One region of the Parasphingorhabdus halotolerans genome, then DNA from elsewhere that is predicted to be linked to it. Evidence: predicted binding sites of a transcription regulator. Region 1 holds the regulator's gene; each other region holds the start of a gene.
The links. The regulator LexA, encoded in region 1, represses DNA repair genes until DNA is damaged. The targets are predictions, from matches to a motif close to GTTCCNCNCTTGTTCT.
Positions count from the first base shown of each region.

Region 1 (10,163 bases):
GCGGCACGGGCGGCGACGGCAGTCATAGCCTCAATATCTCAACCGCAACGGCTTTGGTCGTCGCTGCCTGCGATATTCCGATGGCGAAACACGGAAATCGTGCCGCTTCGAGTAAATCCGGCGCTGCTGATACATTAGAAGCCCTGGGGTTGGACCTCGCGAAAGCGGCTACCAATGGCGAAGAGAGCCTGCGCGAGATTGGCATCGCGTTTTTCTTTGCGCCCAATCATCACCCAGCCCTTGGCTCGCTGGCACCGATACGCAAAGAAATAGGGCGCCGCACCATCTTCAACCTGCTTGGTCCATTATGCAATCCGGCAAAGGTCAAACGACAACTTATCGGCGTTGCCTCGCCTGATTTGGTCGAAACCTACGCGCAAGCTGCTGCCGGGCTTGGCTATGAGAAAGCCATGATTGTATCGGGTGAAGAAGGACTGGACGAGTTAAGTATCTCCGGACCAAGCAAAGTGGCTATGATCGAAGGCGGTCAGATTGCCTACAGCGTGATTGCGCCGGAAGATGTCGGCCTTAAACGCCATGATGCCAATGCAATAAAAGGCGGCAACGCACATTTTAATGCCGCAGCTTTAAGGCAACTCCTGCTTGGTGAAAAATCTGCCTATCGTGATGCTGTGTTGCTAAACAGCGCTGGTGCGTTGCTCGTGGCGGAAGAAGTCCAAAGCTGGGAAGACGGTGTGGAAGAAGCGGCTGAGGCCATCGACAAAGGCCTTGCCAATGCGCTCCTGAATTGCTGGATTGCCAACCAATGACCGATAAGCTGACCGAAATTTGCAACATGAAGCGCGGCCATGTGATTGAGCGCCAGGCGGCAATATCGCACAGCGCCATGCACATGCAGATAGCAGCGCAAGACCCTCCGCGCGGGTTTATCAGGGCGATTGAGGGGAAATCGCGCGAAGGCTTTGCGCTGATCGCCGAGATTAAAAAAGCCAGCCCGTCCAAAGGTCTAATCCGTTCTGATTTTGACCCGCCAAGCCATGCCCGCGCCTATGAGGCTGGCGGTGCCGCTTGTCTGTCGATCCTTACAGATCAACCTTATTTCCAGGGCGCGGATGAATATCTGGTGGCCGCACGAGCCGCGACCCATCTGCCTTGCCTGCGCAAAGATTTTATGGTCGATCCCTGGCAAGTGCTGGAATCACGCGCTCTGGGAGCAGATGCCATTCTCATCATCATGGCAGCGCTGGATGATGTTCTGGCGGCAGAAATAGAAGCGACGGCAATAAAACACGGCATGGATGTGCTGATTGAAGTGCATGATGCCATCGAGCTGGAACGCGCGCTTAAACTGCAATCACCCCTGCTGGGCATTAACAACCGTAATCTCAAGACGTTCGAAACGTCTCTTGAGCAAACAGAAAGCCTTGCTGCGCTGGTGCCGGAGGACAGGATCATGGTTTCGGAAAGCGGCATATTCACCCATGCGGATTGCCAGCGCCTGGCCGAGGCCGGGGCACGTTCATTTCTGGTCGGCGAGTCCCTGATGCGCCAACCCGATGTCGAAGCGGCGACCCGGCTGCTGTTAAGCGGACAATCGATGGAAAATGCACCATGAGCAAACTCACGCATATTGACGGCGACGGCGCGGCCCATATGGTCGATGTTTCCGGCAAGGCGGACACCGTGCGCGAAGCGCGGGCCGAAGGCAAAATCACCATGGCGATGGAGACGATGGAGGCTATAAAGGCTAATATGCTGAACAAGGGCGATGTGCTCGCAACCGCGCGGATTGCTGGAATCATGGCGGCCAAGAAAACCAGCGACTTGATGCCGCTTTGCCACCCTCTAGCATTGAGCAAAGTGTCCGTTGATTTCACGTTTGTGGATGATGGCATACGGGTGGAGACACTTGCACGGCTTACGGGAAAGACCGGTGTAGAAATGGAAGCATTAACAGCAACTTCTATCGCTCTTTTAACAATTTATGATATGTCCAAAGCGGTGCAAAAGGACATGATCATCAGCGATATCCGGCTGCTGTCGAAAACCGGTGGAAAATCAGGCGAGTGGTGGGCAAAATGAGCGCGCTTCTGCCATTGGAAGAGGCGCAGCAGCGTCTTGTTTCCTTGGCGACGCGACTACCAATTGAGACCGTTCCCATAGCACAAGCCCTTGGCCGCTATCTCGCAGCGGATATTGCTGCGCATCGCAATCAACCCGCAGCCGATATGTCTGCCATGGATGGCTACGCTATCCGGTTTGAAGACCGCGCTGGTCCCTGGACGTGCGTTGGTGAATGCAAAGCTGGCAGTGAACCTTGTCCACCACTGAAATCCGGCCAGACCGCGCGTATTTTTACTGGTGCACTGCTACCAGGTGGCGCGGATACTGTTGTGATGCAGGAAAATGTTGAAACCGATGGCAATGTTATCAGCCTCATAGCCGAACCTTCGCCGGAACAAGGCCGTCATGTCCGCCGCATAGGCAGTGATTTTTGCAGAGGGGACATTGCGCTCAGCAAAGGCACATGGCTTTCGCCAGCAGCGCTCGGCCATGCAGTAATTGCCGGATATGGCGAACTTCCTGCGCACCAAAAACCCAACGTTGCGGTCGTATCCACTGGAGACGAACTTGTAGAACCGGGTGCGCGCGCCCGTTCCCACCAGATACCCGCAAGCAATGACGTCATGGTGTCAGCCATGCTGGCAGGTCTTACCGGGGAAACCCGCGCTCTGAGCCGCATAGCAGACAATATGGACGCGCTGTGCGCCGCGCTGGACAGCGCGCGGGACTGCGACATTATCGTCACCATAGGCGGCGCATCAGTTGGCGATCACGATCTGGTCGCGCCGGCATTTGAACGATTGGGTGGCACCATAGATTTCCATAAAATAGCGATGAAGCCCGGCAAACCCGTTATGTCGGGAAAGCTCGGCAATAGCGTGGTTCTCGCCCTCCCCGGAAACCCCGGGTCAGCTTTTGTCAGCGCTACATTGCTTTTGTTGCCACTAGTCCGATACATGGCAGGCGCAGCCGAATATTTGCCCAAATATCGAAGCGCACAAACGACAACCACCCTGCCACCCACCCAAAACCGCGCGCAATTCCTGAGAGCGCAAGTTGATTCCGTTGGCATCACCGCTTTTGATAGCCAGGACAGCGCAAAACTATCGGTACTGGCGGCGGCCAATGCCCTGCTATATCGACCAGCAAATTCGGATGAAGAACTTGCGGGAGGCACAGTCCATTATATTTCGATCTGATTGGCTGGTGCGTGGCGCGATAGAACAAGGGATAATCAGTATAGGCTTGACATGCCCCTGTTTGTTTCATAATTGTTCTTTATTCGTTCTGAAATGGGAACCGGAATATGCTCACTACCAAGCAACATGAACTTTTGTGCTTCATAGACGTTCGCCTCAAGGAAACGGGAGTTTCGCCATCTTTTGAGGAGATGAAAGATGAACTGGGACTCAAGTCCAAATCCGGTATTCATCGGCTGATTAGTGCATTGGAAGAACGGGAGTTTATTCGCCGGCTGCCAAACCGGGCTCGTGCGCTGGAAGTTTTGAAATTGCCTGAAGGCGGTATGGCTGCGGCGAGCACGAGCAATGTTGTCGAAATAACGTCGATACAAAAAACTGTTCCAACGCAGGCACCTCAGGCTTTGCCAAAAGTTAGACGCGCTGTTGCAAATGATGATGTTATTGAAATTCCGCTACATGGCCGCATCGCAGCTGGCGTTCCTATCGAAGCGATTGAGGGCGAGACGGCGCTGAGCGTTCCGGCTGCCCTGCTTGGCCCCGGCGAGCATTATGCGCTGGAAGTTTCGGGCGACTCGATGATTGAAGCGGGTATATTGGATGGTGACTTTGCGCTTATACAGCGCACCGAAATCGCACGCGATGGCGAGATTGTCGTTGCGTTGATCCATGATGAAGAAGCAACGCTGAAATATTTGCGGAGAGAGAATGGCAATGTCCGGCTGGATCCGGCCAATCCTGCCTATGAACCGCAGATATATGGTCCGGGAGAAGTCCGCGTTCAGGGTAAAATGGCGGGACTGCTGCGGCGCTATAACTAGATTTTGTCTGCGCTTGATCAAGGCGCCTGATCGTCAAGCTGCGCGAGGTTCGTTGCATAATTCGTCTTGGATGGTCGAAATCAGCTGCCCGCTCATCCTGATGCAGCCGAAGGATGGCTTGACCAATCTGCGCTTCAACCTGCTCACTACTAAATAGGCCTGATCGAAGGCCAAGTTTTGCATAGTTTTGAACTACTTTATTCGTGGGGTTCCTCCCGCGTGATGCCTTCATAGGGTTTCCTGGCCTTCGACGCGCGCTCCGCCATCGACTGCTCAGTCTCAAAGCGCGTCCACGGGTGACGTCCGGTTCGCTGCAATACTGTGTGGATTTCGGAATTTTCCAGATTGATTGTCATACCGCCAACTTTGCGGAGCATATCGCGGTCAACTTTCAGCCATCGCGGTTCGCAACTGTTCGGCAATCGGCGCTCGCTCACCACGATATCGGCGCGGCGGCATGCGGCTGCCAAAGCCATAGCGGGAATGTAATACGAACTGCGGGTCGCCAGCAATATCCAGTCCCGACCCTCTTTGTTTAAAGTAACCGTGCAACTGTCGTTGTTACAATCCGCGTTTGGCCAATCTTCCAGCGCCATTGCTTCGCCATCGACGCCAGCATTTTCGAGCACCATGTTGCGGATAAAATCACCGCTGCGGGTTCGCAGCATCGCGAGATCTCCACCATCGCTGCGAATACCGACATGGCGACCATCGCCCGTAATATAGATATCAGGCGCGCGGGTTCCGACGATAAACAACGCGCCAATCGCAATGGGAATTGTCCCTAAGTAGCGCCATTTCTCTCGCCATAAACACATCCATATCCCGCCAAAAATTACCAGTGCGAAGGCTCCGGTGGACATTGTTGGCAGCATGGTGACAGCGCCCGGTCTTGTAGAAACAAAATGGGCTAGTGCTAGCAGAAAACCAAGCATTTTTTCACACATCCACCAGACAGGCGCGCCGAGGCCTACGCTATCTAGCAGCAGCGCGAGTGCCTCCAGCGGCATAATCAGAAAGGTCGTGAGCGGAATAGCAATGATATTTGCGAGTGCCCCATAAATTCCCGCTTTGTGGAAATGATAAAGTGCTATCGGCATCAATGCGATTTCAACCACCAGGCCGGTCAAAAACAGCGCCAGCACAGCGCGGCCTGCCCTCCGGAGCAAGCTCTCCTCGCGTCGCGCAATTAGCTTTTTCATAGCGGGAAGTTCGTGCAGCGCGATAATTGCCGTGACGGCCGCAAAACTGAGTTGAAAACTCGGCCCAACCAAAGATTCTGGCCAGAGTATCAAAACAAAAAGCGCGCCGGCTGCAACCATGCGCAAGGTGATCGCGCTGCGGCCCATCATCAGCGCGATCAGGACCAGCATGGCAGCAACGCAGGCGCGGATGGTTGGTACCTGCGCTCCGGTCATTAATGTATAGCTTAGCGCCGCGACGGCCGCAAAACCGGCGGCAATGATCGGCAAACGAAAACGCAGCGCAAGGAAGGGAGAGAGCGCCAATATCCTCAATACCGCAAGGTAAACCGCGCCCACTATTGCGGTAACGTGAAGCCCGCTGATCGAGAGCAGATGGGCAAGCCCGCTACGGCGCATGGCTTCCGCATCAGCTTCGCTGATAGCGCCACGATCGCCCGTGGCCAGCGTCGCCCCTATGGCCCCCGCTCCCCCATCCATCCGTGACCGAACATGGGCCGCAAGCTGGCTCCTGACTTGCTCCGTCGGAAGAATCTGCCGTGCTGACTTGACCAGTTCAATATCGCCCAGCACCTGTCCGGTTGCCCCTAATCCGGAAAACCAGGCGCGCTCTGAAAAATCATAGGCGCCGGGCAAAGACGCCATGGCAGGCGGCATCAAGCGCGCGCGCAGTTTAATGACTGCGCCTGATTGCAAATGGCTGATTTCCTTGAGCTGTTCTCCACTGCCCAATGGAAGATTAACCCGGACACGGGGAGGCAGGTTTTGTTTCTCCTGCGTTGCCAGCGTCAGTCTCAAAATATCTCGCGCGGCGACGATTTCGGATTGCTCAATCTCTGCATAAAAACTGGTAACAACAGGCCGCTCCAGCGCCGGTGCGGCGACCATCAAGGATCGGAACCAGATTAACCCGCATCCCAGCGCCGCTAGAAGAGCGAACCAAAATATCGCCTGCGCAGACCTGCTTCCATTTCCCGACGCCGCCGCAATCGTCGCCATTCCGATACAAAGAGCGAGAAAAGCCACCGCCGAATAAGGATTCGCGGTCAAATACCAGATGGCTATACCGCAGGCCACTGCGACGGGAGCCCATAGGGCAAGCTGATCGCGCTCCTGCTCAAGCCGTTTTTCCAACCACTGCCAGTTCGGACGATTATTCCGGGCCGGGAACAATTGTCGCAAACCAAATCGCGTGCTAAGGGCTTGATCATTCGGCGTGACTTGAAACCCGCTAGCGGTGCCAATGCTTTCCGAATTCAAGCCATTTTGCATAAATTTTCTTATCACAGGGAAGCACCAAGCGTGAATCTTAATCAATCCAACCCGGTCGTCACCCGATTTGCGCCCTCTCCTACCGGTTTTCTGCATATTGGCGGCGCGCGAACCGCGATGTTTAACTGGCTTTTTGCCCGGCATCATGGCGGCAAAGCACTGTTGCGTATTGAAGATACGGATGCAGCAAGATCGACTCAGGAAGCAATTGACGCAATTTTGGAAGGTCTGGAATGGCTTGGACTGGATTGGGATGATGAACCTGTATTCCAATCCGAACGCGCGGCCCGCCATGCCGAGGTCGCTTATGAACTGCTGGCATCGGGCAATGCCTATAAATGTTTCGCAACATCGGAAGAACTTGCAGAAATGCGGGAGAAACAAAAGGCCGAGAAAAAACCAATGCGTTATGATGGTCGCTGGCGGGACCGCGATCCCTCAGAGGCATCGGCCGATGCACCTTATGTTATCCGTCTGAAAACAGAGCAGTCTGGCAAAGTAACCATATCCGACGCCGTTCAGGGCGAGGTCTCCGTGCAAAACAGCGAGATTGACGATTTCATATTGCTGCGTTCAGACGGCACCCCCACTTATATGCTCGCGGTGGTCGTCGATGATCATGACATGGGCGTGACCCATCTTATCCGCGGAGATGATCACCTCAATAACGCCTTCCGGCAACTTGCGATGATCCGTGCGATGGGCTGGAAGGAACCTGTTTACGGCCATATCCCGCTGATTCACGGCAATGACGGCGCAAAACTGTCAAAACGGCATGGAGCACTGGGCGTGGAAGCCTATCGCGACATGGGCATCATGCCAGACGCGATGTTCAATTATCTCCTGCGTTTGGGCTGGGGCCACGGCGATGACGAGATTATCTCGCGCGCGCAAGCTATCGAGTGGTTTGGCCTGGACGGCGTGGGCAAATCCCCATCGCGATTTGATGCAAAAAAGCTGCAAAACCTAAATGGGCAGTATATTCGTGACGCCGATGATAGCGCCCTGGTTGCATTAACGACGCTTGGGATCGAGGAACTTCTTGATCGGAAATTGGATCATTCCGATACTGAATTACTGGCAAAGGCCATGCCGGTTTTGAAAAACAGGGCTAAAAATCTGATCGAATTATCTGAGAATAGTCTTTTTCTCTTTAAAAAGCGTCCACTTGGCCTCGACGAACAGGCAAAGTCTCTGCTAGATAATGATGCACGGACATTGCTAAAATCGATTCACGATGCTTTGATGGATCTGGAAGACTGGACGCTCGAAGCAACGGAAGAAAAAACCAAAGCGATTGCGGAGTCTGCCGAATTGGGGTTAGGAAAGCTCGCACAACCTATGCGCGCGGTACTAACGGGAAGCACCAGTTCACCCGGTATTTTTGACGTGTTAGTACTTTTGGGCAAGGAAGAGTCACTCGCCCGCATCGCAGATCATATAAAATAACCTGAAATATTCAGGGTAAGAAAGGACAATATTGTGGGCAACAATAGCGCAAAACTTGAGATCAATGGCCAACATTACGAGTTCCCGATTATGAAGGGAACCGAGGGTCCTGATGTTATGGATATCCGGAAGCTTTATGCGCAAACGGATGCATTTACTTATGACCCTGGCTTCACATCAACCGCGAGTTGCGAGTCCGAATTAACATTCATTGATGGCGGCAAGGGCATTTTGCTTCATCGCGGCTATCCCATCGAGCAACTGGCAGAGCATAGTACGTTCATGGAAGTGGCTCATCTCTTGTTGCGTGGAGAACTTCCCAATTCCGACCAATATAGCGAATTCACCAACACGATCACGCGCCACACCATGCTGCATGACCAGCTTAGCGGATTTTATAAGGGTTTTCGCCGAGATGCGCACCCTATGGCAATTATGTGCGGTGTTGTCGGTGCGCTGTCTGCCTTCTACCATGACAGCAGCGACATAAGCGATCCCAAACAGCGAATGATTGCCAGCCACAGGCTTATTGCAAAAATGCCGACAATTGCGGCTATGGCCTATAAATATGCAGTTGGTCAGCCCTTCCTCTACCCCGACAACAACCTGTCCTACACTGGCAATTTCCTGCGCATGACATTCGGTGTACCTGCGGAAGAATATGTGGTTGATCCCGTGATTGAACGGGCGATGGACCGGATATTCATTCTCCACGCAGATCATGAGCAAAATGCGTCTACTTCGACAGTCCGCCTTGCCGGCTCATCGGGCGCAAATCCCTTTGCTTGCATTGCAGCGGGCATCGCCTGCCTCTGGGGTCCTGCTCATGGCGGAGCCAATGAAGCGGCACTCAATATGCTCCACGAAATCGGCCATCCCGATCGCATTCCCGAATATATCGCGCGCGCAAAGGACAAGGATGATCCTTTCCGTCTGATGGGCTTTGGCCATCGCGTCTATAAAAATCACGATCCTCGCGCCACGGTGATGCAAGAGACCGTCCGCGAAGTATTTGCAGCATTAAAAGTGAATGATCCGGTTTTTGACGTTGCGCTTCAACTTGAGGAAATGGCTCTGAATGATGACTATTTCAAAGAGAAAAAGCTCTTCCCGAATGTCGATTTTTATTCCGGCATTATCCTGTCAGCGATCGGGTTCCCAACGTCCATGTTCACGGCCTTGTTTGCCCTAGCTCGCACCGTCGGGTGGGTAGCGCAATGGAATGAGATGATTTCAGATCCAGGCCAACGTATCGGTCGACCACGTCAGCTCTATACCGGCCCAACGCATCGTGATTATGTGCCAATCGACAAGCGGTAATTTGTAATAAACCAAAAGCCGAAAAGGGAGCCAATGGGCTCCCTTTTTTGTGCCTCCGCTGACGGCAAAAACTACTTATGACTTGCGGGCAGGTAACGCCAAAGTGAAAGTAGCGCCCTTGCCTGCAACGCTTTTCACGGAGAGTTCGCCTTCCATAGCCGTTGCCAGACGGCGGGAGATAAACAGTCCCAAGCCGCTACCCCCGTCCCCGGAACGGCCAAGCCGTTCAAATTTTTCGAAGACTTTAGGCTGATCTTCCTCGGCAATACCAACACCCTGATCCCGTATTGAAATTGAAGCGCGTTCGCCGTCACTATTCACTGCAATCTTTATCACCGAACCATCGGGAGAATAACGGATTGCATTGCCTAGCAAGTTGACCAAAATCTGTAGAACCCTGCGAAACTCTCCCAATGCAGGAACCTGATTCTCCTTGTCCGGCAAATCCACGCGAATTTGATGATCAGCCGATTTGACTGCCAGTAATCCGGCAGCCCGATGTGCAAGATCAACCAAATCAATCTCGTCAGCGACCGCTTTGAAATTCGGTCGCTCGATTGCTTCGAGATCCGAGAGATCATTGACCAGGTCCAGCAAATGACGACCAGCCGATGCAATGTCCTTGGCATAATTCGCATAGTCACCGCGCAAGGGCCCTTCCAGTTGGCTGCCGATTGTCTCTGCATTGGCGATTATCTTTCCAAGTGGTTGCCGCAAAGCCGGACCGAGTTGCGCCCCAAATAGGGAGTCGCTGATCAGATTGCCGCGATCAGTGCTGGAGTTCGATTGATTATCGACGGTATTATCTATCTCCAAAGAGAATCGATAACCCGAATAAAGCCCTGCGGTGTCGATCAGTGGATGCCCGGTTAATC
Region 1 is NZ_CP051217.1:234,703-244,865, reverse strand. Features, by position in the region: gene trpD (anthranilate phosphoribosyltransferase) at 1-770, shown strand, start outside; gene trpC (indole-3-glycerol phosphate synthase TrpC) at 767-1,576, shown strand; gene moaC (cyclic pyranopterin monophosphate synthase MoaC) at 1,573-2,043, shown strand; gene HF685_RS01255 (molybdopterin molybdotransferase MoeA) at 2,040-3,224, shown strand; gene lexA (transcriptional repressor LexA) at 3,332-4,045, shown strand; gene HF685_RS01245 (ComEC/Rec2 family competence protein) at 4,243-6,519, opposite strand; gene gltX (glutamate--tRNA ligase) at 6,550-7,968, shown strand; gene HF685_RS01235 (citrate synthase) at 8,059-9,288, shown strand; gene HF685_RS01230 (sensor histidine kinase) at 9,364-10,163, opposite strand, start outside.

Region 2 (10,163 bases), 1.2 Mb from region 1:
AGCCGCTATCAGGAAACAGGTCAGGCAACCGCCCGAACCGGGAAATGCTTTTGCACGGAGAGCGCGATTTTCAGGTTATTGGCCACAGCCCTCGCCACCGGAGGCGGGAAAGCGTTGCCGACTTGGCGGTAGCTTGATGTCTTCTTACCATAAAATTGCCATTCATCGGGGAAGCCCTGAATGCGGGCGACCATACGGACGGTCAAACGCGGCATGCCCACAAAATCGCGTTCAGGCGCTTCGTTGGACAGGCTCTTGCCTTCGACACCCAAGCTCGCCCATGCCTTGCGGGCGCGGGTGGGGCCTAGGTCGGGGCCGCCATGCTTTTTGGAACCACCGACGATGGTGGGGCCGATATCATTCGCGCGATTGGCCCATTTGCGCGCACCGCGCCAGCCGCCTTCGGCCATCAGGTCATAGAGCGTCTCGCCAACCGATGGCGGATTGTGCGGTAGCGCCGTGGGCCAATCAAACGCATCGGTCAGGTCTTTGCGAATGGCCACGATCACAACCCTCGGACGAAGTTGCGGGACACCGTAATCGGAAGCATTGAGCAAGCGCCAATCAACCGTGTAACCGAGTTTCTGGAGTTGCTTCTTGAGCTGCCCGCGATAATCCTCGAACACGGCAGAGAGGAAACCGCGCACATTTTCGATCATCACTGCCTTGGGGCGGATTTCATCGATCAGGCGAATGGCCGCAGGGAACAGATTGCGTTCGTCACGTTCGCCCAATTGTTTGCCGGCCATCGAAAACGGCGGACAAGGCAAGCCAGCAGCAAATAAATCCATGCCTTCAAACGGACGGCCGTCAAAACCGTTCATGTCCGCCGTATGCACATCCCATTGCGGGCGATTGAGTCGCAAGGTTTCGGCAAAATCAGGTTCAATCTCAATCAGCGCAGAATGTTTAAATCCCGCCTGCTCCAGACCCAAAGCCTGTCCGCCGGCCCCTGCACAAAATTCAATGGATTGCATTAGTTGTTCTCGCGTTACCCGTTGAACATAACAAGAACAATATGATTATCAATCGTCTTTGTCAAACTCAGTATCTATATGGATATTCCATACTGCCACAACCGAATCTTCTCCTAACCAAGAAACCTTTGAAACCTTCAACCGTGCCTCTCCTACTGATCCTAAACCTTTAGAATCAGAAAAATGAATTGTGTCTCCTACGGCTGGTATTCCTGGCATTTCCAAGAGACGATTTCCACCGTTTGGGAGAAACATTTTGATTTTTTGCATCACTCCGCAGCAACTCCCGCCTGTTCAAACATATCCTCGCCATCATCCACCGGCGTATCATCTTCGTTCGCGACTTTGCTTTTGCGTTTGTCGAAGCTGCTCCAGACTTCGTTCCAGTCACCCTTGGTGGCGCCTTTGGAATATTCCGTCGCGCGGGTTTCGAAGAAGTTGGCGTGTTCGACGCCGTTGATCAGCGGGGCGAGCCAGGGGAGCGGGTGGTCTTCGATCATGTAGATCGGCTGGAAGCCCAGCTGGTTCAGGCGCCAGTCGGCAATATAGCGGATGTAGCGCTTGATTTCCTTGGCGGTCATGCCGGTGACCGGGCCGTCGCTAAACGCCAGATCGATAAACGCATCTTCCAGCCGCACAGTCTTCTGGCAGCAATCGATAATATCTTCCTTGACCGATTTGGTCAGGCAATCACGTTCCTGGCAGAAGGTGTGGAACATCTTGATAATGCCTTCGCAGTGCAGGCTTTCATCGCGGATCGACCAGGAGACGATCTGCCCCATGCCCTTCATCTTGTTAAACCGCGGGAAGTTCATCAGCATGGCGAAGCTGGCGAAAAGCTGAAGCCCTTCGGTAAAGCCGCCGAACATCGCCAGCGTTTTGGCAATATCCTCGTCATTATCGACGCCGAATGTGCCCATGTAATCATGCTTGTCCTTCATCGCTTCATATTCGAGGAACATCGAATATTCGCTTTCGGGCATGCCGATGGTGTCGAGCAGATGCGAGTAAGCGGCGATGTGGACGGTTTCCATATTGGAGAATGACGTCAGCATCATCTTGATTTCGGTTGGCTTGAACACGCGGCCATATTTGTCGTGATAGCAATCCTGCACCTCGACATCGGCCTGGGTGAAGAAGCGGAAGATTTGCGTGAGCAGGTTGCGCTCGTGATCGGTCAGCTTCTGCGCCCAATCGCGGCAATCCTCGCCCAAGGGCACTTCTTCCGGCATCCAGTGAATCTGCTGCTGGCGCTTCCAGAAATCATAGGCCCAGGGATATTCAAAGGGCTTGTAGGTTTTGCGTGCTTCCAGAAGTGACATTTTTACTCTTTCTCCGCTCTATATACTTTCACCCTCTCCCCAGCGGGGAGAGGCAACGCAGACTTGGCAGCTTGTCTGCCTAGTCGAAGTCGGTGAGGGGTTCGACATCTCTGGTGCAGAGCACCCTCACCCAGCGCCGGCCAAATTCGCGTTCCGCTCATCAAGCCTTTGCAACCCTCTCCCTTGAGGGAGAGGGATAATATACTCCTTTTAACTCTCAAAGAAAACGACCCCCTCCCCAAAAGGAGCAAAGGGAGGGGGCAGTGGGCAAACTTACTCTATTGGCAAAATCCGATCACTGACACGCCAGACATTCGTCATAATCCGTGGTGCCAGCCGTCGTCATCAGCTCGACCTTTTTCGGGTCCAGCGTGTTATCCGCCTCCACCCCGCCTGACATGCCGCCAGTAACTTCGGTCGCCGCCGTGTCACCGACAAAGCCGGCGCGCTGGATGGATTTGCTGCGCAGATAATAGAGCGACTTGATGCCCAGTTCCCATGCGCGGAAGTGGAGCATCAGCAAGTCCCATTTGTCGACGTCGGCCGGGATGAACAGGTTCAGCGACTGCGCCTGATCAATAAACGGCGTGCGGTCTGCGGCGAGTTCGAGCAGCCAGCGCTGGTCAATCTCGAAGCTGGTCTTGTAGGTGTCTTTCTCATCCGTGCTGAGGAAATCCAGATGCTGGACGCTGCCGCCTTTTTCAAGGATGCTGTTCCACACATTGTTGCTGTCCTTGGATTTCTCCTGCAGCAATTTTTCCAGATGCGGGTTTTTGACCACGAAGCTGCCGGACAGCGTTTTGTGGGTGTAGATATTCGCCGGGATCGGCTCGATACAGGCTGATGCGCCGCCGCAGATGATCGAGATGGACGCGGTGGGCGCAATCGCCATCTTGCAGCTAAACCGCTCCATCACGCCTTGGTCAGCCGCATCAGGACAAGGCCCGCGCTCGTGCGCCAGCATCATACTCGCTTCGGACGCCTTCGCCGAAATATGCTTGAAAATCTTCATATTCCACGATTTTGCCATCGCGCTTTCAAAACCAAGCCCGCGTGCTTGCAGGAAGCTGTGATAGCCCATGACGCCCAGACCAACGCTGCGCTCGCGGCCGGCAGAATATTTGGCGCGCGCCATTTCGGGCGGTGCACGGTCAATATAATCCTGCAATACGTTATCGAGGAAACGCATCACATCCTCGATAAATTCCTTGTCGCCGCTCCACTCATCCCATTTTTCAAGGTTAAGCGAGGACAGGCAACACACTGCAGTCCTGTCCTCGCCCAAGTGATCGCGACCCGTGGGCAGTGTGATCTCGGAACAAAGATTGGAGGTAGATACTTTCAAGCCCAGATCGCGGTGATGCTTGGGCATCATCCGGTTCACCGTGTCGTTGAAGATGATGTAAGGCTCGCCGGTTGCCAGCCGCGTTTCGACCAGTTTCTGGAAGAGCGAACGCGCATCCACGGTGCTGCGAACGCTGCCATCCTTGGGTGATTTGAGATTAAACTCGGCGCCATCGCGCACGGCTTCCATAAACTCGTCGGTCAGCAGAACGCCGTGGTGGAGATTGAGCGCTTTCCGGTTAAAATCGCCAGAAGGCTTTCTGATTTCAAGGAATTCTTCAATTTCGGGATGGTCAACATCAAGATAGCAAGCCGCCGAGCCGCGCCGCAAGCTGCCTTGCGAAATCGCCAGTGTCAGGCTGTCCATCACGCGGACGAACGGGATGATGCCGCTGGTCTTGCCGTTAAGACCCACAGGTTCGCCAATACCGCGCACGCTGCCCCAGTAGGTGCCGATGCCGCCGCCCTTGGACGCGAGCCAGACATTCTCGTTCCAAGTGTTCACAATGCCGCCAAGGCTATCATCAACGCTATTGAGATAGCAGGAAATCGGCAAACCGCGACCGGTGCCGCCGTTGGACAGCACAGGCGTTGCGGGCATGAACCAGAGCTTGGAAATATAGTCATAAAGACGCTGCGCATGCTCCTGATCATCGGCATAGGCATCAGCCACGCGCGCGAACAGGTCCTGAAAACTTTCATCAGGAAGCAGGTAGCGATCCTTCAATGTTTCCTTGCCAAATTCGGTCAGCAGATCATCCCGCGCGTCGTCGGTCGTGATCTTGAACCGGCGCTGCTCCACGCTATGGCTATCGCGCTCCGCTTTCAGCTCTTTTTCATCATTGGCTTTTTCAGCCGCCGCTTCGGATGCTGCTTTTTTGCTAACTTCGGGCTCTTTCGCCGGAACCGCATCTTCAATTTTACTCTTTGGCGTATCCAATACTTCCGCGCCCATATCCAAATCATCCATATCCCGGGAATCGTCCCGGCTATCTCTAAATTCCATTAAAGCCCCCTAAAAAACGCAACAAATCCAAACTGCGACCATCACTGACACTAGCTCTGATGGCCGGCACCAAAATAAACCACAAAATCCCGTCGATTTCGCAGAGCTGATGCCGGACTGTTTGTTCCTGTCTTGTTCGACTCGGGCCGAAGCTTTGACACTAGCATTTTATCAGTCCGGATGGGCGATTATTTTTCCGCCCTCAAATCCGAAAAATCGCTTGCGATTCGGCACAAAGGGAGGCAACCGCCGAGTCGGCGTCACAATCGTTAAACACAAGCTGTTGGTGTGCCCCTAGGCCTAACCACAACCTATAGTGGCTGATCTAGAAATTTATGCAAGAGGGTAAATGACATTTTAATGACTCATTTCGTCGCATAAATGAATCGCTTCATCGACAGGCATTTCATGTTGCAGCGCAGCGACGCGTGGACTTGCTAAGGCAAATGAAAAGCGCAAGAGTCTGTGTGAAATTTTACAATGTTTTTATCCACAATTCGTACACAGGCCATACACAGGGGTGCATGAAGAATTTGTGACACCAGATATGGTGATTAGATTAGATAGGACCGAATGATAAACTTCATATGTACATCGGGCCCCATTTCGATCACCATCGGAATATGAAACTAAATCTAGAGAATAAAACAGTGCTGGTCATGGCCGGCAGCAAGGGCATCGGCTTCGCGACCGCCAAAGGTTTTCATGAAGCCGGCGCACAGGTCGCTATCTGCGGGCGGTCGCAGGACAATCTGGATGCAGCTTTAGCAGAGCTACCCGGTTGCTTCGCGGTTGCCGGAGATGTTTCGCAGGCAGCCGATATCGATCGCATTATGTCGGCCGTAAACGCGCAACTCGGTGGCATCGACATATTGGTGAATAATGCAGGCGGCCCTCCCCCCGGCTTATTTGAACAGCTTAACGATGATGATTGGGACAAAGCGGTCCAGCTCACGCTCATGTCCGTCGTGCGCGCAACGCGATTGGTTCTGCCGCATATGCGGGAACAGAAATGGGGACGGATCGTCAACATATCATCCTCGGGTGTGAAACAACCGGTTCCCGGCCTGACCCTGTCCAACAGCATACGCATGGCTGTTCAGGGATGGGCCAAAACTCTGGCCAATCAGGTCGCGGCCGATAACATATTGGTGAATACTGTTTGCCCCGGCTTCACCAACACTGATCGGGTGACCGAAATCCTGAAACAACAGTCGGAAGCATCAGGCAAGACAATCCCCGAAATCGCCACCGGTCTTGCGTCCCAAATCCCCCTTCAGCGCATCGGCGAACCCGAGGAAATCGCAAATCTCGCTGTTTTCTTGGGCTCCGAAGCGGCCAGCTTTATGACGGGCACGGCCATTCAGGTTGATGGCGGTTCCTCACAAAGCTACTGAATACATAGGTTTCGCACCAGATGAGGTGCGCGTGCTGATAATTTATGCTACAGGATTTCCGGGTCGATTACCGCTGGCATCAGCGTGAAGGAGAGACCCTATGTCCAATGAACTGGCGGCTGTATTATCTGGTGGAGGTGCCAAGGGTGCCTTTCAGGTTGGCGTACTCGATGAACTTATCACCAATCGCGGCGTCAAAATCGACATATTTGCTGGCGTTTCCACTGGTGCGATCCAGGCACTGGGCGGCGCGATGGACGATATGCCCGGCTTGCTCGATCAATGGCTGACGATAAAACGCAACACAGATGTCTACAGAAAACGCCCCTTTGGCGTTGCCGGGGCAATATTCGGCGCGGATTCACTCTATGACGCCAAAGCGATCAAGCAGAAGATCCTCGACTACGCAGACCCCGCCAAATTGCGCAAAGCCAAACGCAAATTGCGCGTAGGCGTGGTCAGTCTCGCCACCGGGCGATATATTGATGTCGACGAGAAAAACCCGCGCATTGGTGACTGGGTTTATGCTTCGAGCGCGCAGCCGCCATTTTTCCAGCCGTTACAATCGCGAGATGCCAATGGCGTGATTGAACAATGGGTGGACGGCGGGGTTCGCAACATCACGCCGTTAAGCTCCGCGATGAAATTGCAACCTCGCGCACTGCTGGTGATATTGGCTTCACCGCCAACGCCTGCGCCCGAACCAGGAAAGACCTATGATAATCTGGTCGATATCGGTTTGCGGTCGGTCGGTATCCAGACCAGCGAAGTCGCCGCCAATGACGTTGGCAATGCGATGCTGATCAACGATCTGATTGCTGCGCGCGAAGCCCAATTTCGGAAACTGACCGACTTCGGTCTGCCCGCCAGCCAGATCGCCGATGCGCTGATGCCAATCGACGCCCAGCTATCGCGCTACAGTTTCGCGCCAGTGCGGATCATCGCCCCGGAACCGGATTTCGAGGCAGCCGACACGCTCGAGTTTAATCCTGTCAAAATCAGGGCAGCGATAGATGCCGGACGCAAAGCGGTGGCGGATCAATGGCCTTCGCTCAAAATGTTCCTGAAGGTCTGATTTCAACACTTCGACACAAGGCCTTGCCCGACAACAACATATGAGCCAAAAGAATGTCCGGATCGCATGACCTTTAGACTCCCGGAGCAGATATGCCAGCAACAGATAATGTCACCATCAAAACCGCCGATCTGATTGAAAGCGTTGCCGATGCGCTGCAGTTTATCTCTTACTATCATCCGATGGATTATATCCGCGCGCTGGGCAAAGCCTATGAGGCAGAGAAGTCACCGGCGGCAAAGGATGCGATTGCGCAGATTTTGACCAATAGCAAAATGTGCGCCGAGGGACACCGGCCGATTTGTCAGGACACCGGCATTGTGAATGTGTTCGTCAAATGGGGCATGGATTGCCGACTGGATGACACATCGCAATCGATGCAGGAGATTGTCGATGAAGGCGTGCGCCGCGCCTATCTGCATCCCGAGAATAAATTGCGCGCTTCCATATTGGCGGACCCTGCCTTCACGCGGCGCAATACCAAGGATAATACGCCCAGTGTGCTGCACGTCGAGATGGTTCCCGGAGACAAGGTCAGCGTAGACGTCGCGGCCAAAGGCGGCGGGTCCGAAAATAAATCCAAATTCAAGATGATGAACCCATCTGACAATATCGTCGACTGGGTGCTGGAAATGGTGCCACTGATGGGTGCTGGCTGGTGCCCGCCAGGAATGCTCGGCATCGGTATTGGCGGCACAGCGGAACGCGCGGTGCTGCTTGCCAAGCAATCACTGATGGACCCGATTGATATGGGGCAACTCAAGCAACGCGGCCCGCGCAACGATATGGAAGAGATGCGGATCGAGATATTCGACAAGGTGAATGCATTGGGCATTGGCGCGCAGGGGCTCGGCGGTTTATCGACCATATTGGATGTGAAAATCAACGACTGGCCCTGCCACGCAGCGGGTAAACCGGTCGCGATGATCCCCAATTGCGCCGCCACCCGCCACGCGCATTTTACGCTGGATGGCAGCGGCCCAGCCTATCTGGAGGCACCCAAGCTCGACGAATGGCCAGATGTCAACTGGACGCCTTCGTCGGAGGCCAAGCGCGTCCACCTCGACAAACTCGATGCCGCAGAAGTCGCGACATGGAAACATGGCGACCGGCTGCTGCTCAACGGCAAGATGCTCACCGGGCGCGATGCTGCGCACAAGAAGATCAAGGATATGCTCGACGCTGGCGAAGAACTACCCGTCGATTTCAAGGGGCGCGTGATATACTATGTCGGCCCGGTTGATCCGGTTGGCGAGGAAGTGGTTGGTCCCGCCGGTCCAACCACCGCAACCCGGATGGACAAATTTACCGATATGATGCTGGAGCAAGGCTTGCTCGCGATGGTCGGCAAAGCGGAACGCGGGCTCGACACCGTCGCTTCGATCAAGAAGCACAAGAGCGCCTATCTGATGGCCGTCGGCGGCAGCGCCTATCTCGTCAGCCGTGCAATCAAGGGATCGAAAGTTGTCGGCTTTGAAGACCTCGGCATGGAGGCGATCTACGAATTTGAGGTGCAGGATATGCCAGTGACGGTAGCGGTCGATGCCGAAGGGCAAAGCGTCCACCATCTTGCGCCATTGGTTTGGCATGAGAAGATCAGGAAAGAGGGGTTGCTGGAGGCGGTTTAGCAGATATAGCTGTTTGTAAGCACCGCGCTTACAAATGCCGTCCGTAGTAGATGATTTAAGTATGCCCTTAGTAGGAGGCTCGCCCAATTTTGGAGAGCCCAATGTCATTATATATATCAAACTCTTCTCCTACCGGAGATGAAGCCAACTGGTTAAAAACACGAAGTCAAATCAATAAGCGAAAACGGTTTAAGACAAATGGCCCGCAAAATGAAACTCTTCTCCCCTCACGCACCCGTCCCCCTCGCCCGCATTCTCGAGAAGGAGATGGACCGCGAGTGGACGCAGAAGGAAAAGAACAAGGGACGCGTCATGGGTGGCGGCACCGAAGAGAAAATTTTGTTGCGCGTCGTAAAGCACAATATACGCAATGATTTTTCGACCTGTCTGGAAGGCAAAATGAAGGCAGAGCGCGGCGGGACGCTTATCACGGCGCGGATGGGCAAAGCCCGTAGCCTGAATGTCTTCATGGTCTTCTGGTTCGGGTTTCTGGGCTTTTTCATGCTGATGAGCCTCATGGTGCTAGGCAGCGATGATGCGCCCTTGAGTTTCAAAGTGCCGTTTTTCGGTATTCCGTTTTTGATGATGCTCGCGGGAGTCGCGATGATGCGGTTTGGTGGTCATAGTGCCGGGGAAGACAAGCAGCGCATTCTAGAATTTCTCGCGGAGAAAGTTAAAGCAACGCCGGAACGCGGAGATATTTAAGCGGTTACAAAGCGCCAGCTTGACTAGCTTTGCCGGTTCGCCGGCAGCGCTCGGAACAATAGATCACATTTTCCCAATCGCGCGCCCATTTCTTGCGCCACGCAAACGGGCGATCGCAGACCGGGCAGGTTTTTTCGGGTAAGTTGAGCTTTTTATGAACCACTATTGGTCTCGCTTCGCCTTCATTTTTTCAACATATGTCTGCACATCATATTCATCATCACCATCATAGCGCGGGGCATATTTGGCGTAAGCTGCCCTGATCTCGGCCTGACGTTCCTCGATCCGCACGACATTATAGGCATGGCCGACCAGATGATATTCACCCGCCTGCATCTGCTTGAAAATGATCGCAGCAAATTCATCCGCCTCCATGCCCATGTCGCGAGTCATCGGCGTAGCGACCCAGCCGGGAATGATCACACCGGTTTCAATATTGGCATCCCCTTCGCGCCGGAACACATCCATGAGCGCCAGCACGGCATGTTTGCTGGGCACATAGGCGCCGCCACTGCCTGCCGGGAGCGCGTTGAACAATGCGTTTTCCGAAGCGGTTGAATAGATGGCCGAGGGCAAACCATCATCCCGGAAACGCCTGCCGAACGCCGCAATGCCATTCCACACGCCAAAGAAGTTCACCTCGAACAAGGCGCGCGCTTCATCGATATCCGTATCCAATATGCCCGTGCGCGGACCACCGATACCGGCG
Region 2 is NZ_CP051217.1:1,467,479-1,477,641, forward strand. Features, by position in the region: gene HF685_RS07070 (NaeI family type II restriction endonuclease) at 1-28, opposite strand, end outside; gene HF685_RS07075 (DNA cytosine methyltransferase) at 21-977, opposite strand; gene HF685_RS07080 (hypothetical protein) at 1,026-1,247, opposite strand; gene HF685_RS07085 (ribonucleotide-diphosphate reductase subunit beta) at 1,247-2,299, opposite strand; gene HF685_RS07090 (ribonucleoside-diphosphate reductase subunit alpha) at 2,595-4,598, opposite strand; gene HF685_RS07095 (SDR family oxidoreductase) at 5,273-6,046, shown strand; gene HF685_RS07100 (patatin-like phospholipase family protein) at 6,147-7,121, shown strand; gene HF685_RS07105 (fumarate hydratase) at 7,214-8,749, shown strand; gene HF685_RS07110 (hypothetical protein) at 8,960-9,454, shown strand; gene HF685_RS07115 (DUF2256 domain-containing protein) at 9,459-9,620, opposite strand; gene HF685_RS07120 (SDR family NAD(P)-dependent oxidoreductase) at 9,617-10,163, opposite strand, start outside.
Region 2: a site for LexA is predicted at 4,773-4,788, ahead of HF685_RS07090 (ribonucleoside-diphosphate reductase subunit alpha). Genes of this name have one in related genera too.

Region 3 (10,163 bases), 970 kb from region 1:
GCGAGGCGGGATAATGGTCCCGCCGCCAATTAACGCTTGAAACAGTGGCAGAATCTGGCATCTTTAACCACGCAATTAAATCCCTTTCCTTTTCCGGAGCAACCCCATGAAACAACGCCGCCTTGGACGCAGCCCTATTTACGTGTCGGATATCTGCATGGGCACCATGACCTTCGGTAGCGGGGCGGATGAGGAGATGTCGCGCAAGATCATGGATATGTCGGTCGATGCCGGGATCAACTTCTTTGACACCGCCGAGAATTACCCCGTTCCACCCAAGCCGGAATGGGCGGGGGAGACCGAGAAGATCGTCGGCCGCTGGATGAAGGACAAGGACCGCGATAGCCTGATTATCGCTACCAAAGTTTCCGGCCCGAGCCACGGCTGGATCAAATCTGCCCAGCGCGCGGGCATGACCGCGATGGACCGCCACAATATCGTCCGCGCGCTCGATGCCAGCCTCAAGCGCCTGCAGACCGACTATATCGACCTCTACCAGACCCACTGGCCGGACCACGGCATCGCCTATGACGAGACGATGGAAGTGCTCGACGAGCAGATCCGCGCCGGCAAAATCCGTGCCATCGGCTGCTCCAACGAGACCAGCTGGGGCCTGATGAAATCGCTCGAAGCCTCCGAGCGGCTGGGCGTCGCCCGCTATTGCACCATCCAGAATAATTTCAGCATGAACAACCGCCGGTTTGAGGACGAACTGGCGCAGGTTTGCCGCCAAGAGGGGGTCAGCCTGATCCCATACTCCCCGCTCGGCGGCGGTGCGCTGTCGGGCAAATATAACGACGGCGCAACGCCCGAAGGCGCGCGTTTTTCGGCGTATCTCAAGCTCGGCGGGCGGCAGAGGAAAATGGCCGAGCGCTTTGTAAACCCGAAATCGGAGGAATCCACCAAGCGCTTCATGGCCATCGCCAAAGAGCTCGATATGGCTCCGGTCACGCTCGCCACCGCCTGGTCGAAGCAGCATGATTTCGTCGCCTCGACCATTGTCGGCGCGACCCACAGCGACCAGCTCGCGGACATATTCGCCGCGGCCGACGTTGTGTTGAGCGACGACACCATGAAGCGCATCTACAAGATCAGCCGTGAAATCATGTACCCGATGGGCTGAACCGCCCCGCGCAAAACCAGCGCCTTGAGGAACGGCACGCGTCTCTCCAGCGTCCAGCCATCATGGCGTGGGGTTGGGGAAGGGGAAGAAGGGGAAGGTCGTGAGGGCGATCCTTCTGCAACACGCAGGTGCCACGCAGCACGGGGTGCCGCGTGGTAGCCGAGCAGATGAGCGGTTTTGACCTGGTTCGCATCTGAGAAGCCCGCTCGCACTGGGCCTGTTGAAGTGCCATTGTCAGGCGGACATGGGCCTTCGGAAACCCGTCCTTCGACAGGCTCAGGACGAACGGTGGTTTCCAGATCATCGTTATCCGGCATTTCCCCGAATGCGTCACGCTGAACATGATCCTTAGAACCATCACCATGCTGAACCTCGCGGCATGCGTCATGCTGAACTTGTTTCAGCATCCCCGGAGATTATACCCGAACCGATGGATATCCTGAGCCGTCAGACCGCCGCAGGCAACCAGGTTCAGCATGGCTAGTTTTCTCCTCCAACCGCTCATCCTAAGCCTTTCGAAGGACCCGCTCATCCTCGCACCGTTCATCCTGAGTTTGTTGAAGGATCGCGCAAAATCATCCTGAAAACCTATAACCCATTCCTTTTGTTGCCCATAGCTGCGGAGAGGCAGCTATGGTTGGTTGAAAGGAGTTAGGTTAACCTATTTGGTGCGGTGTAGGAAAGGTTGAAACTATTTCGATTTGTTATTGGTTGAGCTCGATTCAATAATTGGCCCTAATCCCGGCCCCAATAACTGCTCCATTATACCGGACATGTTAGTCATGAGGCCTAACAGTTCTTCCTTTTCAATATCGGTTCCCGTTGTGAATGGGAATTTTACCATTTCCATCATTTTATCGTTCTGAGAAGATAGTTGAATATCGATTGGAATGTTACTTGCTATGTAATCTTCGTTTTCTCCGATATACTGAGAAACAGGTATTTTTCTTTTGTGCTTCACCGTGATAGATCCAATATCACGAAATTTCTCTTCAAGTTGATTATCAGTAGTCATGTCGATTAGGTTGTTGAAAGCCTGATCTGTTACCAAAATTTGTTTGGGATCTGCATAGCTCATAATTCTGGCAGCATCGTTTATACATCCGCCAGCGACATTTACTAAGCCATTTATATCATTATATAAAATGCATTTCCCTTCATTAATTCCGATTCTCAAATTATAGTGAGTATGGCAATTGCACCATCCTGCGTCTTCAAATTTTTCGCACGGATTGCTTTCGATATTTTCATAGATATTTTTCAATAAGTTGGTTGCGAAGTTCAGTCCGACCATTTGCAATCCGGAAAATGTAAAACATATAGCTGCACCGTCACCTGTCGGAATTCGGATTACGTCAGTGGAGAAATTGAGGTTATTGTTTTGGATATATTCAATATTACTTTGGCCCACACGATTGAGGCACTCAGAAATATCGATTTGTAGTTGTTCGATAATTTTTTTCTGTATCGTTGATTTTCGTTTAGAATAATCAACGATATCTATGAATACGATTTGAGCATCGACTGCTCCGTGTTTCCTAGTCAATATGTCGTCTAAGTGTTTGCTTTTTTTTGTATCTGACATTTAGTATCTCAATACCCCTAAGACTAGGCAGATTAGAACGTAATTTTATTTTTGTAAACGGGGCAAAGCGTTGAGCGACAAATTCGCGTCGAGAGAGATATTGTTAGAGTAAAAGGCAAAACACTTTTTACTAACCTCACCACCACCCCGTAATCTCCATCACCAGCACTGCAAACGCATAGCCCAGCGTTGCGTACATCAGACCGCGGAAGACGGGGTAGGGGATGCGGGCTTTTTCGGGGTGGCCGGAGGGGTGGACGACTTCGACGCTTTCGCCGATCACCGGCGTGGGGAAGGGCGTGTAGAGCCGGTCGCGGACCTCGATCGGCTGGCCGCGTTCGTCGGGGAAGCGGAACACCGGGCTGTACATCGTGGCGCCGTCATCCCGCAGCAGATGGTGGCGGACAATCTTCGCCTGCACGCGGCGCACGGGCCCCCGGATAAACGGCGCATCCGCCCGCAAAGCCAGCAACAGTCCCGCCGCCACCAGGGCCAGGCTTAACCAGAGGATGATGGTTTCGATCATGGGTCAGATTTCGCTTTGTGCCTTCTCCCTTGAGGGAGAAGGATGTGCAGACTTGCGAACTTGTTCGCTAGTCGTAGCTGGAAGAGGGTGTTCTGCATTTGAGATCGTTCACCCTCACCCAGCTTTGACCAGGCAGCAAGCTGCCAAGTCGTCGCAACCCTCTCCCTGATAGGGCGAGGGGCCTTTGCCCCTATTCCGCAAACAGATGATCCAGATAGGCCGCGAGGCGGACGCCGCCCTGTTTCAGCCGCAGGTTCATGTCTGCGGTATGCTTGTAGATATAATCATAGGACAGGTTGGGGATCGCCGGATATTCGGGGTTGGGCGGGTTGTCGGGGTCAAACGGATAGATGCGGTCGCGCATGACTATGTTCTCCGCGATCCATGTCTGCGGGTTTATGTCGGTCCATTGCTGCCGTTCCTCTTCGGTGACCGCATCGCCGACGGGCTTGCCTTCATTGTCGGTGGGCTTTTTTGCCGTCGCATAGGTTTCTCCCGGCGGCACGGTGACATAATGCCAGGGCGGCGTCTCATCGCGCCAGAAACCGCTGGGGTCCGAGCGCATGAAGTCGGGCCAGGTCGATGCCTCGGCAATGGACTTCACGCTCAGTATGCCAGTGATCGCTGCGCGGGTTTTCTCGGCGATATGAGAGTCCGCAATCTTGCCGGTGACGCGGTGGCCATTGGTGCCCCAGGCGAGGGCGGATTGCGGAAGAATCGCGAGCGTCGCAGCGGCGACCAGGGAGAATATTTTCATAGGCCGGGAGCTATCACGCAGGTCGCGGCCTGTCCATGCCGGACGGCGTTTGACACCGGCCAGCGGGCGTGCAAAACGCTATCGCAAACAGGGGGAGAACACGCATGAACGCATTTCGCATTGTCACCATTTTAATCGGGCTGGTGCCGATATTTCTGGGTGTGACCGGGATTATTTTCGGTGCGGCGGAACATAATGGCGGCGCAGATGCTGCAGCGGCGCTGGACAATCAATATCGCTATCTCGCAGGCGTTTACATCGCGGTCGGGGCGATGATCCTCTATTCTGCGGGCGATGTTAAAGGCCGGGCGATACTGCTGCGTTTTGCACTGCTAGGCTGGGTACTCGGCGCTGTCGGCAGAATGGTTTCCTGGGCAAGTTTGGGTGAGCCAGCGAGCTGGCAAGTGAGCGGGCTGGCGATCGAGCTGATCGTTCCGGCGGTGATGATTTTGTGGCAAGCGCGGGTGGTGAAGGGCTAGTTTGCCCTTTACCTCGCCTTCTGCTTGGCCAGCATCTCCTTGAGATAGCCGCCGGTATAGCTGCCCTTGACCTTGGCGACCTCCTCCGGTGTGCCTTGCGCGACAATTTCGCCGCCGCGTACGCCGCCTTCGGGGCCGAGGTCGAGGATATGGTCGGCGGTCTTGATGACATCGAGATTATGCTCGATCACGATCACGCTATTGCCCTGTTCCACCAGCCGCTGCAGCACTTGCAGCAGCTTGCGAACGTCCTCGAAATGCAGGCCGGTGGTGGGCTCGTCCAAGATGTAGAGCGTCTGCCCAGTTGATCGTTTGGATAGCTCCTTGGCCAGTTTGACCCGTTGTGCCTCGCCGCCCGAGAGCGTGGTCGCCTGCTGGCCGACCTTCACATAGCCCAGACCGACCTCGTAAAGCATCGCCATTTTGTCGCGGATTGGCGGCACCGCCTTGAAGAAGCTCACCGCATCCTCGACCGTCATGTCGAGGATATCGGCGATCGATTTGCCCTTGAACTTCACTTCCAGCGTTTCGCGGTTATAGCGCTTGCCGCCGCATTCCTCGCAGGTGACATAGACATCGGGGAGGAAGTGCATCTCGATCTTGATCAGCCCGTCGCCGCGACACACTTCGCAGCGGCCACCCTTGACATTGAAGCTGAAACGCCCCGGTTTGTACCCGCGCGCGCCCGATTCCGGCAGGCCGGCGAACCAGTCGCGAATATTGGTGAAAGCCCCGGTGTAGGTCGCCGGGTTGGAGCGGGGCGTGCGGCCAATCGGCGACTGGTCGATATCAATCACCTTGTCGCAATATTCCAGACCGGTAATCTTGTCGTGCTTGCCCGCGATAATCCGCGCGCCATTGAGCGTCCGCGCCGCTGCTGCGTAGAGCGTGTCGATGGTGAGCGACGATTTTCCTGAACCAGATAGGCCGGTAATGCACGTAAATGTACCTAATGGGATAGAAGCTGTGATATTCTGCAGGTTATTCGCCTGCGCGCCGTGGACAGTGATTTTCTTGCCATTGCCCTTGCGGCGCTTGGCCGGAATTTCAATTTCACGCGTGCCATTGAGATAGGCGGCGGTCAGTGATTTCTTGGACTTGAGGATCTGCTTGAGCGAGCCTTCCGCCACCACCTCGCCGCCGTGCACACCGGCGCCCGGCCCCATATCCACCACCCAATCCGCAGTGCGGATCGCATCTTCATCATGCTCGACGACAATCACGGTATTGCCGAGATCACGCAGCCGTTTGAGCGTCGTCAGCAGCCGGTCGTTATCCCGCTGGTGCAGGCCAATGCTGGGTTCATCGAGCACATAAAGCACGCCGGACAATCCCGATCCGATTTGCGAGGCGAGCCTGATCCGCTGGCTCTCGCCGCCCGACAATGTCCCGCTGGTCCGGTCGAGATTGAGATAGTCCAGCCCGACATTATTGAGGAACCCCAGCCGCTCGATAATCTCCTTGAGGATCGGCTCGGCAATCTGGCTCTGCGTCTTGTCCAGTTTCGCGCCCAACGCTTGAAAAAATGCCAGCGCATCGCCAACGCTGCGGCGGGTGGAGATGGAAATGTCTTCGCCCGCAATCTTCACCGCCAGCGCTTCCGGTTTCAACCGCGCGCCGTGACAGGTCTCGCACGGGGCCGCCGCCTGAAATTTGGCCAGCTCTTCCTGCATCCAGGCGCTTTCGGTCTGCAGCATGCGGCGATTGAGATTGCCGACGACGCCTTCAAACGGCTTCTTCACTTCATAGGATTTGCGCCCGTCCTGAAAGCGCAAAGTGACCGGCAGGCCCTGCGTGCCGTTCAGAACGATATCGCGATGATGTTCGCTCAATTCATTCCACGGCGTATCCAGCGAAAACTCGAAATGTTTCGCGATGCTGCCGAGCACCTGCATATAATAAGGCGAAGGCGGATTGGATTTTGCCCACGGCACCACAGCGCCCTTCTTGATGCTCAGCGCCGGGTTGGGGACAATGAGTTGCGTGTCGAAATGCAGCTTTTCGCCCAGACCGTCACACGAGGGACAAGCGCCCTGCGGCGCGTTAAACGAGAACAGGCGCGGCGCGATTTCCTCGATAGTGAAGCCGCTAACCGGACAGGCGAACCGTTCGCTGAACACGATGCGGTTGTCCGGCAGGCCGGTGCCTTTCATTTTCCCGCCCAACTGCGGTATATCAGGTCCTTCGACAAGCTCGGGACGAGCGGATTTTTTTAACGCGATACCATCTTTAATGTCCGTTCGTGCTGAGCCTGTCGAAGTACGATTGTCGCCAGGCTCTGGTTTGAACAAGGCGCTTGCTTCATTAACTCCGCCCTTATCCGCCAAAGCCTCGGCAACCGTCCCCTCAGCCAGATCCACAAACGCCAGCCCATCAGCCAGCCTGAGCGCGGTTTCAAAGCTATCCGCTAGCCGCGTTTCCAGCCCTTCGCGCACTACCAGGCGGTCAACCACGACTTCAATGTCATGCTTGACCTTCTTGTCGAGCTTGGGCGTCTCTTCAATATCGTAAAATTCGCCATCGACTCGGACCCGGGTGAAACCGGCTTTCTGCCATTCGAGCAGTTCCTTGCGATACTCGCCCTTGCGCCCGCGCACGACCGGGGCGAGCAGATAGAAGCGCGTTTTTTCCGGCAGCAACATCACCCGGTCGACCATCTGCGATACGGTCTGCGCGGTAATCGGCAGCCCGGTTGCGGGCGAATAAGGCACCCCGGCCCGCGCCCACAGCAGCCGCATATAATCGTAAATCTCGGTCACCGTCGCGACCGTTGAACGCGGATTGCGGCTGGTGGTTTTCTGCTCGATGGAGATGGCGGGGGACAGACCCTCGATATGCTCGACATCGGGCTTCTGCATCATCTCCAGAAACTGCCGTGCGTAGGCGGAGAGCGATTCCACATAACGCCGCTGCCCCTCGGCGTAGATAGTGTCGAACGCGAGCGATGATTTCCCGCTGCCGGACAGGCCGGTAATCACGATCAACTTGTCGCGTGGCAGATCAATATCAACGCCTTTGAGATTATGCTCCCGGGCGCCCTTAACTTTAATGTGGGTCAAACTCATGCGCGTGCTTTGCCGAAGATGCCGGAGAGAGTCCAGCGGGTCATTGGGACAGGGTTCGGTGAATAGTATGTTCTGTTTTTGTTCGCGATGCAAGAAAGAGATTTCGCTGCCTAGTCGCGTCATGGATTGGCCAGACGTTGCAGCTATATCGAAACCCGTCCGCCGTTTGTCGAAAACCCTCGAGGCTTGCAAAAAATCTTGCTATGGTCCTATCCAGCCACTTTGCGCTCCAGAAACGGCAACCTTCGGGCGTGCGACGGCTGAACAAATGGGGGATGGTGTCATGACTTTGGGTACGCGTAAACGGGCTTCGCGGGATCAATTGCCTACCGCATGGGCATGCTCCAGATCCGGCGGGGCTCTTCTCCGCTTCCTGCCCCTATAGGGAGCGGCAGTCGCTGCCATGGTGACGCCATCCCCCTTTGCATCGCCGCTATTGGCACAGGCAGCAGCCCCGGCACCCTCTCCGGAACAGGTCGCAGCGGATCAGTTGATGGCGGATGAAAACTGGGAAGGTGCGGTCACGGCCTTTCGAAAACTCCTCAAATCCGATCCCGATAATGCCGCCAACCGGGCCAGCCTGGGGCAGGCGCAGCATCGCGGCGGCAATGCCAAGGCCGCCCGCCAATCCTATCTGAAGGCGCTCGAAAACGGATTTCAGCCGGCCTCCCGCCTGCGCTATCGCCTCGCGCTGATTGCGTTGGAAACGGGCGATTCCGGCTAAGCGCTGACCCAGCTGGAAGAGATTGCCAAGGCCGGTTCGCAGATTGGCCGGGTCATCAAGGGAACAGCGCAATTTGCCCCGATTGCCGGCGATCCGCGCTATGCTGCGGTGCTCAAGGCGACCACGCCGTGCGCAATCGATGATTATCGCGCGTTTGATTTCTGGCTGGGTAGCTGGGATGTCACCGTGGCGGGCGCCAGTGCACCCACGGCTGTCAACCATATCACCACCGCCCAGGATGGCTGTGTGGTGCTCGAGGATTATACGAATAACGCGTTTTCCGGACGGAGCATCAATTTCAATGACCAGCAAACCGGCAAATGGCACCAGAGCTGGATGGGCAATGGCGGCGGCGCGGTCTATCTCGAAGGCGGGCTTAGCGAAAAAGGCGAAATGGTGCCCACCGATGCCGAACTGCCGGCGGTCAAGGCGACCAATACCATCAATTTGGTGACCTGGACACCGCTATCCGACGGCCGGGTTCGCCAGCACTGACAGAATTCATCGGACGGCGGCAAGACCTGGACCACCAGTTTCGACGGCTATTACAAAAGGCAGGAAGCCACGCAAGCGGACTGAGCCCCGCGTCACTCCGCCACCAAATCCCTGACAAAACCAATCAGCCCGGTCTGCCGCGCCCGGCGCAAGCGTTCGGTCGAGAGAATCTGTTTTACCTTGGCGAAGCAGGCGTCGAGATCATCGTTGATCAGCACATAGTCATAGCCATCCCAGTGGCTGATCTCGCTGGTAGCCCGCTGCATGCGGCTGTCGATGATTTCATTGCTATCGGTGGCGCGGCTTTCCAGCCGGTCTCTTAGCTCTGCCAGAGTTGGTGGCAGGATGAAAACCCGCACGACATCTTGCCCGGCGCGTTGATAGAGTTGCTGGGTGCCCTGCCAATCGATATCGAACAAAACATCCTGGCCGTGTTCCAGGCTCTTCTGGACCGGCGCGGCCGGGGTGGCGTAGCGGTGGCCAAATACGGTTGCATATTCGAGAAATGCATGGTCAGCGACCATTTCCTCAAATTCATCACCAGTGACGAAATAATAATCCTTGCCGTGTTCCTCGCCAGGACGCTGGGCGCGGGTGGTGACAGACACGGACATCGCGATTTCATCATCGGCCCCCAGCAACATACGGGCCAGCGTCGATTTGCCAGCGCCGGATGGAGAGGAAAGAACAAATAAAAGCCCGCGGCGGCTCAGTTTGTCGTTGCTATGTGAAGAAATATCGTCGGCCATAGCGGCTATTGGCCGAGAACGGCGCAGTGCGTCAAGATGCTTGTCACTACCACCTTGTCTTTATGGCCTAAACCAACTGATGACACTGGCGCGGTTTGTCATTATCAGGAACGCAGCATAGCAATCCTGCTGTGAAAGGGAATAATCCGGTCCGATGGTCACGACCCGCGTCAGCACGATATTTTTTTCAGTCGGCCTGACTATCATGATCGGCTGGCTGTTCTATGTCGGAAAGGATATCATCCTCCCGATTGTAACGGCAGTGATTCTGCTTCAGATATTATATGCTGCCAGCGCGGCTGTGGCCCGTTTACCGGGACTGGGCCGAACGCCGATCTGGCTGCGCGCGACATTGGCGCTGATTGGCTTTTTGATGGTGCTTTTTGCCATGACCCGCATGCTCGTCGCCAGCCTGCAAAATCTGGTACCCTCTTTACCGCTCTATCAGCGCAATCTGGAAAACCTGTTCGCAAGCTGGTTTCCGGTTTCAGCCACGGCAACCGAACCAAAAATACGGGCCGCTGAACTTATGGCTTCGCCTTCAGAAATCTTCGACCGCGGCAGTGAAGCCGTTGGCAAAGCGGTCAGCGAATTTGCCAATAGTTTCTTCACCGAGATTGATATTGCCTCGATCGCGCAAACGGCTTTGTCATCGATCAC
Region 3 is NZ_CP051217.1:1,203,831-1,213,993, reverse strand. Features, by position in the region: gene ubiA (4-hydroxybenzoate octaprenyltransferase) at 1-14, shown strand, start outside; gene HF685_RS05795 (aldo/keto reductase) at 107-1,123, shown strand; gene HF685_RS05790 (hypothetical protein) at 1,084-1,530, opposite strand; gene HF685_RS05785 (adenylate/guanylate cyclase domain-containing protein) at 1,815-2,708, opposite strand; gene HF685_RS05780 (DUF3592 domain-containing protein) at 2,845-3,234, opposite strand; gene HF685_RS05775 (S1/P1 nuclease) at 3,425-3,991, opposite strand; gene HF685_RS05770 (DUF4345 domain-containing protein) at 4,096-4,470, shown strand; gene uvrA (excinuclease ABC subunit UvrA) at 4,479-7,535, opposite strand; gene HF685_RS05760 (tetratricopeptide repeat protein) at 7,939-8,259, shown strand; gene HF685_RS05755 (hypothetical protein) at 8,368-8,754, shown strand; gene gmk (guanylate kinase) at 8,847-9,503, opposite strand; gene HF685_RS05745 (AI-2E family transporter) at 9,658-10,163, shown strand, end outside.
Region 3: a site for LexA is predicted at 7,605-7,620, ahead of uvrA (excinuclease ABC subunit UvrA). Genes of this name have one in related genera too.